3 regions of the Allobosea sp. Root670 genome follow, and region 3 is predicted to be linked to each of the others. Evidence: riboswitches for the same ligand, from Rfam matches in the RefSeq annotation. Region 3 holds a riboswitch; each other region holds the start of a gene.
What was found. Region 3 has a riboswitch for cobalamin ahead of ASE61_RS27010 (ABC transporter substrate-binding protein). Riboswitches for the same ligand answer to the same signal wherever they lie in the genome.
Positions count from the first base shown of each region.

Region 1: linked by a shared signal. The riboswitch ahead of ASE61_RS08300 (TonB-dependent receptor plug domain-containing protein) and the one ahead of ASE61_RS27010 (ABC transporter substrate-binding protein) in region 3 are both predicted to bind cobalamin.
Region 2: linked by a shared signal. The riboswitch ahead of ASE61_RS17055 (CbtB domain-containing protein) and the one ahead of ASE61_RS27010 (ABC transporter substrate-binding protein) in region 3 are both predicted to bind cobalamin.

Region 1 is NZ_LMJU01000005.1:31,303-36,125, reverse strand. It holds gene ASE61_RS08310 (FecCD family ABC transporter permease) at 1-71, opposite strand, end outside; gene ASE61_RS08305 (ABC transporter substrate-binding protein) at 68-925, opposite strand; gene ASE61_RS08300 (TonB-dependent receptor plug domain-containing protein) at 922-2,868, opposite strand; cobalamin riboswitch at 2,990-3,189, opposite strand; gene ASE61_RS08295 (5-formyltetrahydrofolate cyclo-ligase) at 3,185-3,922, opposite strand; gene ASE61_RS08290 (GntR family transcriptional regulator) at 4,186-4,823, shown strand, end outside.
Region 2 is NZ_LMJU01000016.1:364,517-369,339, forward strand. It holds gene ASE61_RS17030 (acyl-CoA dehydrogenase family protein) at 1-67, opposite strand, end outside; gene ASE61_RS17035 (TetR/AcrR family transcriptional regulator) at 64-684, opposite strand; gene ASE61_RS17040 (MgtC/SapB family protein) at 853-1,317, opposite strand; gene cobO (cob(I)yrinic acid a,c-diamide adenosyltransferase) at 1,415-2,023, opposite strand; gene cobU (bifunctional adenosylcobinamide kinase/adenosylcobinamide-phosphate guanylyltransferase) at 2,037-2,555, opposite strand; cobalamin riboswitch at 2,610-2,796, shown strand; gene ASE61_RS17055 (CbtB domain-containing protein) at 2,833-3,009, shown strand; gene ASE61_RS17060 (CbtA family protein) at 3,022-3,762, shown strand; gene ASE61_RS17065 (DUF1636 family protein) at 3,773-4,162, shown strand; gene cobW (cobalamin biosynthesis protein CobW) at 4,167-4,823, shown strand, end outside.
Region 3 is NZ_LMJU01000001.1:489,172-493,994, forward strand. It holds gene ASE61_RS02200 (FecCD family ABC transporter permease) at 1-964, opposite strand, end outside; gene ASE61_RS27010 (ABC transporter substrate-binding protein) at 961-1,998, opposite strand; cobalamin riboswitch at 2,211-2,423, opposite strand; gene ASE61_RS02210 (mandelate racemase/muconate lactonizing enzyme family protein) at 2,459-3,637, opposite strand; gene ASE61_RS02215 (M81 family metallopeptidase) at 3,649-4,823, opposite strand, start outside.

The sequences.
Region 1 (4,823 bases), on a different contig from region 3:
GCCAGAGTGGCGAGGGCAAGCAATCCCAGCAGCGGCGCCGGCCTGATGCCGGGTGAAGCGTCCGGCGTCATGGCTTCTCCTCCACGGCACGCACCAGCAATTCGATCGCGTCGAGCACGCTCGGGCCGGCGCAGGTCCAGAGCCGCGACGGCAGGGCGACGAGCTTCAGCCGGTCGCCAAGCCGGTCGATCACCGGATGGTGCAGGATCTCGTGCGCCAGAGACGGCGGGCCGTCCGGCGTCTCGTTCAGGATCAGGATTTCGGCACCGCCCAGCGCCACGGTTTCGAGCGCGATCTGGCCATAGCTCTCGACGCCCAGCTCGGCCGCGATGTTGACGAGGCCGGCGCGGGTCAGAATCTCGTCGACGAGCGAGCCGCGGCCGACCGTGAAGCCGCTGGGACGGAGCACGATCGCCCGCAACGGCCTGTCGACGCGACGGGCGGCCAGAGCTTCGAGGCGCCGCTCGATCTCGGCGAGCAAGGCTTGCCCGCGGGCGGGCTCGCCGAGAACATCGGCCATCTCGGTGATCTGCGCCTTCATCTCCGCGAGATTGCGGGGAACGCCGAATTCCCGCGCGGCGATGCCGACCCGCCCGAGCAGCGAAACCGTAGCGCGCGACGTATAGGCGCCGGCGACGACGAGATCAGGGCGGAAACCCAGGACTTCCTCGGCAAGCCCGTGATTGGCCGGTATCAGGCGGGCGGCGTCCGCCATGTTGGCGTTGCGCGGGTCCTGCGACAGCCATGTCACCGAGGCGATGCGCTCGGGATCGGCAAGGCGCAGGACGAGCTCGTCCGTGCACATATTGAGCGAGACGATGCGGGCCGGGCGCTCGACCGCAGATGCGGCCGATACCACCGCGCCCGAGAGCGCGATGGAGAGGCACACGCCGCATAGACGACGCAGGACGAGAGGCCGGTTCATCCGCCGATGGCCACCTTGATACCGCCGAAGACGCCGAGGCCCGGCACGAGGAAGCCGACCGGATTCTCCCAACGCTTGTCGAAGAGGTTATCGACCCGCCCGAACACCGTCACCTTGTCGGTCGCCTTGTACTCAGCGGCGAGGTTGACCAGCGTCGCCCCCTTCGCGCGCATGCGCGGGACCGAGAAGTCGCGGTTGCCGTCGACCCAGGAGCCGATATGGATCAGCGTCGCCGAGAGGCTGAGCCTGTCGGTCGGCGTCCAGGTCGCGGTCGCGCTCGCCTTGTGGCGCGGCCGGCGCAGCAGTTCCTGCCGGGCGATCTCATCCTTGGCGAGGGTGAAGGTGTAGTCGGCGCGGATGCGGAACTGGGGCGAGATTTCCAGCGCGGCGAAGGCCTCGACGCCCTTCGTCTTCGCCTTGCCAATATTGGCGTAGGAATCGCGCCTGACATTGGTGACGATCAGGTTCTCGATATCGTTCTGGAACCAGGTAGCGCCGAATTGCAGGCGCTTGTCGAAGAGCGGCTGCTCGAAGCCGATATCCCAGCCGCGGCTTTCCTCCGGCTTCAGGTTCGGATTGCCGAAGAAGTTGTAGCCGGGGCGGTAATCGATGAAGAGCTCGCTCAGCGTCGGCGCCTTGAAGCCGGTGCCGTAGCTCGCCTTCAGCTTGGTTTCCGTGCCGGGAATGATGACGGCCGGCGCGATGCGGTACGTCGTATGGCCGCCATAGCTGTCGTCATGGTCGCGGCGGATATTGGCCGCCAGGAAATAGCGATCCTCGATATTGCCCTGGTATTCGAGCCAGGCGGCCTTGTTGCCGTTCGAGGCGATGAGGCTCGTCGTGTCCAGACGCTCGCGCTCATATTGCAGACCCATGATCAGGTTGTGGCCCTTGATGATCTGGAGATTGCCGCGCCAGTCGAGCTTGGTGCGCTCGCCGAGGCTCTGATTGGGCAGGCCGAGCAGCCCCGTCATCGCGGAAGCCGTGCGCGTCCCCCTGTCCTGCCGCGAATAGGACACGCCGAAGGTGTTGACGAATCGCCCGCCAAACGGGTCCCAGACCACCTCGCCACGGGTAAAGGCCTGCGCGTAGTTCTGCAGGGAACGATAGGGCGAGGGCTTGCTCGGGAAGCCGGTGTCGCCGGTATAGCGCAACTGGCCGTCCTGATAGCGGCCAACCCAGTTCAGCGTCAGCGTGTCGGTGAGCGCAAAGCCGAGGCGTCCTGAATAGCTGTAATTGTCGAAGATGTTCGGGTTGATCCGGCGGCCGGGCGGCACGAGGTTCGGCGGCGTCACCTCGGTTCCGTCGGCGCGGAAATGGCTGGCATTGAAGGCATAGTTGAAGCGCGCATCACCGCCGCCGAAGCCGAGGGACTGGTTGAAGCTGCCGTGCGAGCCGCCTTCGACGCGCGCCGTCATCTTCGGTGGTCCCTCGCCGCGCTTCGTGGTGACGGAGATCACGCCGCCCAGCGCATTCGCGCCATAGAGGCCGCTCTGGGGACCGCGCAAAACCTCGATGCGCTCGATATCCTCGGTCAGCATCGAGCCGAAATCGAAAGAGCGGTTCGGGGCTGAAGGGTCGTTGGCCTCGATGCCGTCGATCAGCACCTTGACGTGGTTCGAGTTGGTGCCGCGCATGAAAACCGAGGTCAGGCCGCCCGGCCCGCCGGTCTGCACGATGTTGAGGCCGGGCACGGCGGCGAGCGCCTGCGGCAAGGTGCGGCGCTGCTGCTGTTCGATATCCCTGGCGGTGATGACGGTGACGGCGCTCGCGACTTCGCGGGCAGGCGTCGGCGTTCCCGTGGCGCTTACGACGATCTCGTCGAGCGCCATCGTGGCGGGAGCGTTCTGGGCGAAAGCCGGGGCTGCAGCGCCGGCAATGGTCAGACAGGACACGGAGAGCAGCAGGCGGCCGCGTCCGGCGGCCGGAAGGAAGACGTTCACGATGGAGACCTCGGGCGTTGACGTCAGTGGCACGTCACCGCGAACGCGATCTCCCATCTGCCGTGCGAAAGACGGCGAACGGTCGAATCAGCGATCGGCGCACCCCGGCCGAACGTGTCCGCGTGTGACCACGGCTGACGGCAGGTCTCCTGGCTCGCGGGTCGTTGCCTTTCGCCGCCTTCCCAGGTCCGAGGCCCCAGTGGCGTATGGCGAAAGGCTCGCCGCTTACAGTTGCGGGGGCAGCCGCGGCATGGGGTGGCTCGCCACCCGCACCGCGTTCCCTTTTGATCCCGTGAGGGAACCGTCGCGCTCAGGCTTATGGGGAGATCGGGCCGGCGTCAAACGGAGGCTCTCGATCCCGCTTTCCGCCGTGGGACCTGATGCCGTTTTCCGTCACGATATGGTGCATCGGGATGTCGAAACCATGCGGGCGGATCGTCGGCATCTCCGCCATCTCGTAGCCGATCCCGACCGCGATCGTGGAGGACGGCAGGGCGGCGAGCGTGCGGTCGAAGAAGCCGCCGCCATAGCCCAGCCGGTAGCCCTGCGCGTCGAAGCCGACCAGGGGCGCGATGACGATCCGCGGAAAGACCGGATCGCCCGCTGCCGGCACGGGGATGTTCCAGACGCCGCGCTCCAGCTTCTCGCCCTTGCGCCAGAGCCGGAACAGCAGGGGCTTGCCGCGCTCGACCACGACCGGCAAGGCGGCCAGACCGCGGCGCTCGCGCAGATCGCGGAACCAGTCGCGCAGATCCGGCTCGCCGCGGAACGGCCAGTAGCCGCTGACGAGGACGCCGGCGGGATCGCCGATCAGCGCGTCGAGATGGCCGGCGATCCGACGCGCAAGCGCGTTTCGCGTGCGCGCCGACATCGCCAGGCGGGCTGCAATCATGCGCGCTCGCTCGGACCGCCGCCATTCCATCAGGCTCGGCTCGGGCAGGTTCTGCCCGACATTTCGCGACGGCGGCGTCAGCCCGGAATAGGCCGGATCGACCTCATGCAGCAGGCAGGCCGGCGAGGCATAGTCATTCAGATCGTCGTCGCCCTTGCCCATCGGTTTCCGGCCTCCGTCGCCACGACGCGCCAGCCACCCTCGGCGCGAGCGAGGCGACGCGCGAAGGTCCGGACATCGGAGCCGCGGCGCATGAGCATTCTGCGCAGACAGGTCATGCAATCAACCGAATTCAGGGTTGATGGAATACGGCAACCTTCGATGAAGGCCGCGCATGACCACCGAATTCGCCGGCACCTCCGGTACCCATCGGAAACGGAAATGCTCTATGCTGCCGTGATCAGAAGCAGATAGGCACCCGCTCGATGCTGGCCGAGACACCGCCCCCCGCGAGCGTGGGCGTCACCGTAAAACTCTACGACGATCTCTCCTCGGCCATCATTTCCGGGGAGATCGCGCCCGGCGAGAAACTGAGCGAACCGGCCATCGCCCGCCGCTTCGGAGTCAGCCGCGCACCGGTCCGCGAAGCCATCCGGCGGCTGCAGGAACGCGGGCTCGTCACCTATGTCGCCAACCAGGGCGCGCGCGTCGCCGAGCCGAGCGCCGCCGAGTTCCTCGCCCTGCTCGACGTGCGCGAGGCGACAGAGGGCATGGCCGCCCGCCTCGCGGCCGAGAGCATGAGCGAGGCCGAGATCGCGGCGCTGGACGCGCTGGTGAGGGGCCATCGCGGCGATATCGAGCGCAATCCGATGGGCGCCTATCTCCAGGACGAGCCCGAGGCGGATTTTCACCGCCGGATCGCCAAGGGCAGCGGCAACCCGATCCTCGCCGAACTGCTCTGCGAGCAGTTCTATCCGCGGCTGCGCCTGTGCCGGCGCCTGCACTCCACCGTGCCGGGACGCGGTCGCGAGGCCTGGGGCGAGCATATGCGGATCACCGAAGCGATCAGTCATCGCGACGGCGAACTCGCGGAAATCCTGATGCGGCGCCATATCCGTGCCGC
Region 2 (4,823 bases), on a different contig from region 3:
CCGCCAGCGCCGGGGCCTGATTCAGCACCTCATGCGTGTCGTAGCCGTAAGCATCGAGCGTGGTCATGCGGCCTGTCCTTCACGGGAGATCAATGCGGCGAGGGAGAGATCGGCGAGAGCCGCAGCGATCTCGCGACCGCGCTCGGGCGTGATCGGACGGTCCGGCGAGAGCGGACCTATCAGCGCCTCCATGAAGCCGCCGACGATCATCGCGGCGGCGGCATCGGGATCGACGGGCCGAAAGGCGCCCTGCCCTTCGCCCTCGACGACGAGCGCGCGAAAAATGCCGGCGATCTCGCGCCGGTAGTCGAGCCGCGTCGCATCGACGGCCGGATCGGCGGGCTCGGCGATCATCGACCAGGCAAGGCGGCGATTGGCGAAGGCGCGCCGGGCGAAGGCCTCGACGGCGGCGGTCAGGCGTTCGGAGACAGGCGCGTCGTTCGATGCGATCTCACGCAGCACGGCAAGCTCGCGCGAGGATACGGCCGCAACGATCTCGGCCATCAATTCGGCTTTGGAGGCGAAATAGGAATAGACGCTGCCGGTCGAGACACCACTGGCCGAGGCCACCGCGGCGATCGACGTCTCGTGGAAGCCGACCTCCGAGACGATTCCGCGCGCAGCGGCGAGGATGGCTTCCCGCTTTCCAGCCTTGCGCGGTTGTTTCGGTGCGATACCGGCCATACACGGTCCCGATATTGAATTTGAATTCGGATTCAATTTGAAGAGATAGCTAACCGCCGTCAAGGGCGGCAGTCGGGGGCCAGCAGCAGCGCAGAGCAACCGGAGGCTCAGGTCGCCGACGGCATGCTCCGGCGAGTCCTGATGTCGGGATTCGAGTCAGCCCAGCACTCAGGAAGGCGGCGCCTCGCCGGTTCCGGCTGCCTCGCCGCGGCCGGCCCAGCGCTCAACCGAATGATCGATGGCGAGCAGGACGAGCGCGAGCAGCGTTGCCGACGCCACGATGGCATAATCGCCGAGCCCGGCGGCGCAACCGAGCGCGGCGGTGACCCATATCGCCGCGGCCGTGGTCAGGCCCGTCGGCGTCGAATCGCCCCGGCGCAGGACGATGACGCCCGCACCCAGGAAACCGATCCCGGTCAGCAAGCCCTGGACGACGCGGCTGGCGGCGTCAGCCTCCTGCGGTTCGCTGAAGATCGTCGCGGCAGCGGCCGTGCCCAATCCGACCAGACCGAAAGTGCGGATCCCAGCCGCCCGCTGCTTGTTGGTCCGCTCCCAGCCGACGACGATGCCGGCAGCCATACCAGCCAGCAACCGGAGCAGCAGATCCAGCTCTCCCCACAGAAAACCACTCATGGCCCACCCCCGAAAACGATGATCGAGGGCAAGAACGCATGAGAACCGCTCGCGTTCGTTCCGTTGCGGAGAGCCGGCAGCCAGTGAGATATCGCTTTTAGAACTCGATCCCCTCCTGCGCCTTCACGCCGGCGGCAAAATGATGCTTCACCAGCGTCATCTCGGTGACGAGGTCGGCAGCCTCGATCAGCTCCGGCTTGGCGTTGCGGCCGGTGACGACGATGTGCAGGTCCGGCCGGCGGGCCGCCAGCGTCGTCACGACCTCGGCCAGCGGCAGATAGTCGTAGCGCAGGGCGATGTTGAGCTCGTCGAGCACCAGCAGCCTGATGTCGGGATCGGCCATCAACTCCTTCGCCTTGGCGAAGGCGCGCTCGGCGGCGGCGATGTCGCGGGCCTTGTCCTGCGTCTCCCAGGTGAAGCCCTCGCCCATGCTGTGCCAGCTCACTTGATCGCCGAAGGCTTCCAGCGCCTTGCGCTCGCCGGTCGACCAGGCACCCTTGATGAACTGCACCACACCGATCCGCCAGCCATGGCCGAGCGCCCGCAGGATCAGGCCGAAAGCCGCCGTCGATTTGCCCTTGCCGGGGCCGGTATTGACGATCAGCAGCCCCTTCTCGAGCGTCTTGGAGGCGACCTCGGCGTCCTGTACCGCCTTGCGCTTCTCCATCTTCGCCTTGTGGCGGGCGGCGTCTTCGGTGTTGGTCATTATCTAATCCGCATCATTTCACGCGCATCGGCAATCCGGCGACCATGAAGACCACGCTGGCCGCACGCGCCGCAAGCGCCTGATGCAGCCGCCCGGCTTCGTCGCGGAAGCGGCGGGCGAGCGCGTTCTCCGGCACGATGCCGAGCCCGACCTCGTTGCCGACCAGGACGAGCGGGGCGGAAACGCGCTCGCAAGCGGCGATCAGAACTTCGCGCGCAGCGGCCGTGTCGCGCTCCGCAAGGATGAGGTTGGTCAGCCAGAGTGTCAGGCAATCGACCAGAACCGGCCGGCCCGCCGGCTGGGCGGCGATCGCCTCGGCTAGGTCGAGCGGCGCATCGACCGTCTGCCAGCCGGCCGGGCGGCGGGCGCGATGCTCGGCGATGCGCGCGCGCATCTCGTCGTCATAAGCCTGGGCGGTGGCGATATAGCTCCAGGGCGCTCGACAAGCCTCGATCAGCGCCTCGGCATGGCGGCTCTTGCCGGAGCGGGCACCGCCGAGGACGAGGGTGAGGTGGGAAATTTCGTTCGGCATCGTGGAAGCAGGGTTCAAAAGACCATCCTGCATTGCACAGCGGCACGGCGAAGGCTAATGATCGTCGCTGACGGTGCCTCCGCGAGGAGGTGAAAAGGGAACGCGGTGCGAGACCGCGGCTGCCCCCGCAACTGTAAGCGGATGTCCTTCGCCATCGGCCACTGGAGCGCCCGCTCCGGGAAGGCGGCAAGGGACGCGAAGTCCGTGAGCCAGGAGACCTGCCGTCAACCCGCAGAGATCCAACCGGCTGCCGGCGGGGCGGCCACGGAGAACGCATATGAACACCGTTTCGGTTTCCACCCCCACACTCAGCGTTTCGGAACGCGTCAAGGCGGTTGCAGCCGCGCTCGTGATCGGCGTCGCGCTGATTTACACGACCGGCTTCGCGGCCTCGACCAATGTCCACAACGCCGCGCACGACACCCGTCACGGCCTCGCCTTTCCCTGCCACTGAGGGAAAGCATCCATGATCACGCGTGTTCTCACGGTCAGCATCCTGGCCGGGCTTCTGGCTGGCTTGATCGTCGCCGCCCTGCAGCATGTCACCACCACCCCGCTGATCCTCAAGGCAGAGACCTATGAGGCAGCACTCGCGCTGAAAGCGCCGGCGCTCGCCGCGATCGACGGCGAGGCGAAGATCATCCTCGCGCATGGCCCGGCCGGCGACGCCCCCGGCCACGACCATGCCGAATGGAAGCCGCAGGACGGCTTCCAGCGCACCCTCTTCACCGGCGCGGTGACGATCGCGACCGCGATCGGCTTCGCGGCGCTGCTGCTGGCCGGCATGATCGCGGCCGGCGACGGCATCGACCAGCGCAGCGCGCTTGTCTGGGGTGCCTGCGGTTTCCTCGCGCTCGGGCTCGCTCCGGCGATGGGTCTGGCACCGGAACTGCCAGGCGCGGCCTCGGCTGCGCTGGAACAGCGCCAGCTCTGGTGGCTCTGGACCGCCATCGTCACCGGGGTCGGGCTGTTCCTGTTCCTGCGCTTCGATCAGCCTTGGCTGAAGCTCGTGGCGATCGTCCTGATCCTGCTGCCGCATGTCGTCGGCGCCCCGCATCCGGCCGCGCCGGAGAGCAAGGTTCCGGCCGAGGTCGCCGCCCATTTCGCGTCGCTCTCGCTCGGCATCCAGGCCGCACTCTGGCTCGTCACCGCCTTCATGGTCGGCGTGCTCTGGCCACGGGCGACCCGCCGGGCCGCCGAAGCCTGAAGGCAAACCAATGTCCGAGGGTGACCTCACGATCCATGTCTGCACGGCCTGCCGCCGTGCCCGCGCCGATCTCCCGGAGGGTTACGACCAGCCGGGTCTGGCACTGGCCGAGCGCCTCGCCGCACAGCTCAAAGCCAAGGGCAGCACGATCCCCGTGCTGCCCGTCGAGTGCCTCTGCGTCTGCAAGCGGCCCTGCACCATCGCGCTCAGCGCCGACGGCAAATGGACCTATCTGATCGGCGATCTCGACACCGACACCCATCTCGACGAGATCGTCGGCGCGGCGGAGGCCTATGCCGCCAGCGCCAACGGCATCGTTCCCTGGAAAGAGCGGCCGCAGTCCTTCCGCAAGGGCGTGGTCGCGCGCGTGCCGCCTTTGCCGGCGCGCCAGCAAGGATGACATCATGAACGCTCCGCAGACCACGAACCTGGGCAAGACGCCCTGCACGATCATCACCGGCTTCCTCGGCGCCGGAAAGACGACGCTGGTGCGCCATCTCCTCGAGAATGCGCAGGGCAAGAAGCTCGCCGTGCTCGTCAACGAATTCGGCGATCTCGGCTTCGACGGCGAATTCCTGAAGGGCTGCGGCATCGCCGGCTGTAGCGACGAGGACGTCGTCGAATTGCCGAACGGCTGCATCTGCTGCACCGTCGCCGACGATTTCGTGCCGGCGCTTGAGAAGCTGCTGAACCGGCCCAACCCACCCGAGCATATCCTGATCGAGACCTCCGGCCTCGCCTTGCCGAAGCCGCTCGTCACCGCCTTCAACTGGCCGGCCATCCGCTCGCGCGTTACCGTCGACGGCGTCATCGCCGTGGTCGATGGCCCGGCGGTGGCCGAGGGCCAATTCGCGGATGATCCGGAAGCTGTCGCGGCGCAGAAGGCCGCCGACGCCTCGGTCGATCACGACAACCCGCTGGAAGAGGTGTTCGAGGACCAGATCCTCTGCGCCGACCTGATCCTGCTCAACAAGAGCGATCTCGTCGACGAAGCCGGCCGCGCGCGGGTGAAGGCCGAGATCGCCGAACACCTGCCGAAGGCGATCAAGATCGTCGAGACC
Region 3 (4,823 bases):
GGATCTGCTGCGGGATCAGGATGCGGGAGAGGATGTCGGCGAGGATCATGAAGATCGCGCCGACGACGAGGCAGGCCGGCAGCAGGCGGGCATGGCCGGAGCCGACGAGGAAACGGGCGGCATGGGGGATGATCAGCCCGACGAAGCCGACCGTGCCGACGATCGAGACCATCACCGCCGTCATCACCGCCGTCGTGGCGAAAAGCACGACCTTGACCCGCGTGACCGCTACGCCAAGCGAGGCTGCGGCATCGACGCCGAAGGCGAAGGCGTCCAGCGCCTTGGCGTGCAGCATGCAGATGCCGAAGCCGATGAAGGCGACCGGCGCCGCCATCCAGATATCGGGCCAGCGCACGCCACCGAAATTGCCGAGCAGCCAGAACATCACGCCGCGGGCCTGTTCGGCACTGGCGAGCGTCGTCACGATCGTCGCCGTCGCTGCGTTGAACAGCTGCGAGGTGGCGACGCCGGCGAGGATGACGCGGTCGCTCGCCCCGCCCGCCCCCGCCGCCAGCATGGCGACCACCACGAGCGCGGCGCAGGAGCCGATGAAGGCGCCGGTCGAAACCGACAGCACCGTGCCGCCGATGCTGATGCCGAGGATCAGCACCGCGACGGCGCCGGTCGAGGCACCGGCCGAGATGCCGAGGATATAGGGCTCGGCCAGCGGGTTGCGCAGCAGCGCCTGCAGGATCGCGCCCGAGAGAGCGAGCGCGCCGCCGCAGAGCCCCGCCATCAGCGCGCGGCTCAGGCGATAATCGAAGATCACGCCCTGCTGGATCGCGCTGACCGGGAAGTCGAGCTCGAACAGCCCGTTGCCGAGTGCCTTCAGGGCCGTGTCCAGCGGGATGCGCATCTCGCCGATCGTCACCGCCAGCGCGACCGAGACGATCAGCGCCAGCAGCGAGGCCAGCGCGATGCCGATCCGCGCCGGCCAGTTCGGCCCATGGGCGGCGTGGCTCAACGCGAAAGCCCGAAGCCGGCGATCGCCTTGGCGAGCGTCTCGATGCCGTCGATGGTGTCGAGCCCGGCGCGGGTCGCCCCGACATCCATGATGACGACGCGGTTGTTCCTGACGGCGTCGAGCTTGCTGGCGACCGGGTCGGTCTTCAGGAAGTCCAGCTTCTTCTCGATATCGTCGGCCGGGAAGCGGCGGCGATCCATCTTCACCGTGACGATCACGGCCGGGTTGGCGGCAGCGATGCTCTCCCAGCCGACCAGCGGCCATTCCTCGTTGGTCGCGATGATGTTGCGGGCTCCGAGCTTGGACAGGATATAGGCGGGCACGCCGTTCCTGCCGGCCATGAAGCCGTCGCCCTTGATGTCCTTGCTGGAGAACCAGACGACGACCGGCACCTCCTGCGCCTTCAGCTTGGCGACCTGCTCGACCGCCTTGTCCTCGCGGGCCTTGAGCTCAGCGACGAGCGTCTCGGCCCGGTCGGCGACATCGAAGATCGCGCCGAATTCGCGGATGTTGCGATAGACCAGCTCCATCGTGAACATCTGCGTACGAACGCCGTCGCCGGCACCGGAATTGTCCTTGCCGATGCAATCGGTCGGCGAGACATAGGTCGGCACCTTGACCTTGGCGAACTGGTCGCGCTTGCCGACGATGCCGTTGGGCCCGACATGCCATTCGAACATCGCGGTGACGAGATCGGGCTCCTGCGCCAGCACCGCCTCGAAGCTCGGATCGTTGTCGGCGAGGCGCTTCACCTTGGCGTTGACCGCCTCATAGGGCTTGGCGACCGGCGAGAACCAGACCGCGGTGCCGACGACACGATCGCCAAGACCGAGCGCATAGAGGATTTCCGTCTGGGTCTGACCGATCGCGACGACGCGCCTGGGCGCGGCGTTGAAGGTGATCGTCTCGCGGCAATTCTCCAGCGTCAGCGGATATTTGGTGGGCGCCGCAGTGGCCGTGCCGATGGCGAGAGCGCCGAACAGCGCGGCGGCAGACAGGCGAAGAAGTGAATTGAAGGGGCGCGCAGCCGGCATCGAGGCCATCCGAAATGTAACAATGTTGCATTTCTGATAGAGTGCGCGGCAGGCAAACGTCAAGCCGCCTTGAGTGGCCTGTGCAGTGGACTTCATGAACATGGACTTCATCGCTCCCCGAGATGACGGCCGGGGGAGCTTTGGGCATGTGGGGCGGACAAGCGGCGCAGGGCCACCATCGACACACAGGCTCCGGAACACCCCGTCCGAAAGACGTCTTCGACGACCGGGGCAGGTCTCCTGGCTCGCGGGTCGATGCCGGTTCCGCCCGGCCTTCCCGGCGCGGCAAGCGCCAGTGGACGATGGACGGAGAGCTCGCCGCTTACAGTTGCGGGGGCAGCCTCGGCTTTGGCACTGGAAGTGCCTCACCGAATTCCCTCTTAGCTCCGGGAGCAACCCGGAGAACCTCGATCGGCGCACACCCTATAAGGGTGCGGCGCGCCGTCAAGCGAACATCGCTTCAGAGGCGCGGCGTCCTGTAGAGCCGCTTGCCGCCGACGGATATCTCGACGTCCTGGAGATAGCCACGCAGCGCGGTGGTCGCGACCTCGATGCCGAGGCCCGGCGCATCGGGGGCCGCGACCTGCCCGTTCGCGTCGCGCTCCAGATGATTGGCGGAGATCGCGGTCGCGAGCGGCTTCGGCATCGCCGGGTATTCGCAGATCTCGTGGGCAGCGAGACCGGCATAGGGCTGGAGCGAGGCCGAGAGCGCGAGATGCGAGGTGAAGGTGTGGTTGACGAAGGTCACGCCCTTCGCGACCGCATAATCCGCCACCGCCTTGGACGGGCCGATGCCGCCGATCCGGCCGCAATCGATCTGGACATAGCCGATGCCGCCATAGTCGATGAGCTGCCGCGCCATCGACTCGTTATGGGCGCCCTCCCCGCCGGCCAGCCGGACCTTGGGGCTGCGTTTGGCCAGAGCGCCATAGGCTTCGAGCGCGCTGGCGTGGAACGGCTCTTCGAACCAGAGCACGTTGGCCTTCTCCATCGCGGGCAAGCGAGCGGCGGCGCGCTCGACATCCTCGATGAAGATCTGACCGGTATCGACGAGCAGGATGCCGTCCTGCCCCAAACCCTCGCGAGCGGCGACGAAATGCTCGGCATCGGCCTCGACGCTGCCCCGCCCGATCGGCCCCCAGCCGAACTTCGCGGCGCGGAAGCTGCGCTTGCGGGCATCGCGGGCGCGTTCGAGGGTTTCCTGCGCCGTGTCGCCGAAAAGGACCGAGGCATAGGGCGTCTTGGGATGGCTTTTCGTGTAGCCGAGCAGACGCCAGACCGGCTCGGAGCGCATCTTGCCGAGGATGTCCCAGAGCGCCATCTCGACGCCGGAGAAGGTGTGCGGTGCCTGGAGCAGGTCCATCGAGTTATAGGCGACGGCTGCGGCGATGCGGGCGATGTCCTGCGGGCTCTCCAGATTCTGGCCCAGCACGGAATCCGCGACCGGGCGGCAGACGCCATGCGACATCGGGCAGATGAAGGCGGCGATGGAAGGCAGCGGCGCCGCCTCGCATTCGCCCCAGCCGACATGGCCGCCGGCGGCGACCCTGACCAGCAGCGCATCCTGGCTGCCATCGGCCTCGTCGGTGACGACGGGCATGGCGAGATAGAAGAAATCGACGGCCTCGATCCTGGGCACGGGCTTCATCCTCACAGTTCGTAGATCGTGGCGCGCGGGGCGAAGGTGACGCCTTCGTCGAGCGGATAGATCGGCCGGGCGCAGATCGTGTGGCCGAGACTCCGGAGATTGGCGGAGGTCGCGCCGGGTGCGTCGATGTTGAAGTTCCGCGCGCACCACTGGTCGAACATGTGGAATTCGGTGTGGGGCGACTTCACCACGATCAGGTCGAAATCGGTCGGGTCGATGCCGTTGGCATAGTACATCGCCCGGTCGAACAGGCTGACCGAGCGGCTCATCACGACGACGGCGACATTGCCCCAGGTCAGCACGGCGGTCGGCCCGGCGCTGAGCGGCGCCTTCATCGTCTCCAGAGCGGCCTCGCCATCGGAGAGCAGCTTGACCTTGGCTTTCACCTGCATCGGCGGGAAGCGCGCGGGATCGATCGAGCCGCCGAGCGTGATCTCGATCGTCGCCCCAACGCCCGCCTTGTGCGCGGCAGCCGCTGCCGGCGCATCGACGATCTGGGCGAGCACGCGCTTGCCGTAGCCGGCCTTGCGCAGGGCCGCGAGGATCGCGTTGCTGTCGCCCGAGGCGCCGGACGAGGTCGCGTCGGCAGCGTCGGTGAAGATCACCGGGCCGTCGATGCTGCGGGCCTGCGCGATGGCGCGCTCCAGCGGGACGAGCTTGCCCTGCATGCGGAAGCGCAAGGGCCAGAATTCCTCGGCGAGCCGGATCGCCTCGCGCTCGGCCGTCGCCTTGTCGCCGTCGGTCAGGATCAGCACCTGCGAGCAGAGCTCGGGCACGTCGGTGAACGGGTTGCCGATCATGATGCCGGCCGCGAGCGCCCGTCCCTCCTCTTCCAGCCGGCGGCATTCGGCCAGAAGCTCGCCATAGCAGCCGGTCTTGGTGATCAGTTCGTCGCCGCGCACCAGCGCGGGAATGACGACACGGGCGGCCACCGGCCTGATCCCGCCAGCCATCAGCTTCAGCAGCAATTCGGCGGCGCGGCGGCCGGTATCGGCGAAATCAACATGGGGATAGGTCCAGTAGATCGCGAAGCCGTCGACATTGCGCAGCATCCGGTCGGTCAGGATGCCGTGCAGGTCGAGCGAGATGACGATCGGCATGTCCGGCCCGACGCGCTGGCGCAGCTTTTCCAGGAGGTAGCCTTCCGGGTCGAGCTCGCCATCGGCGCCCATCGCGC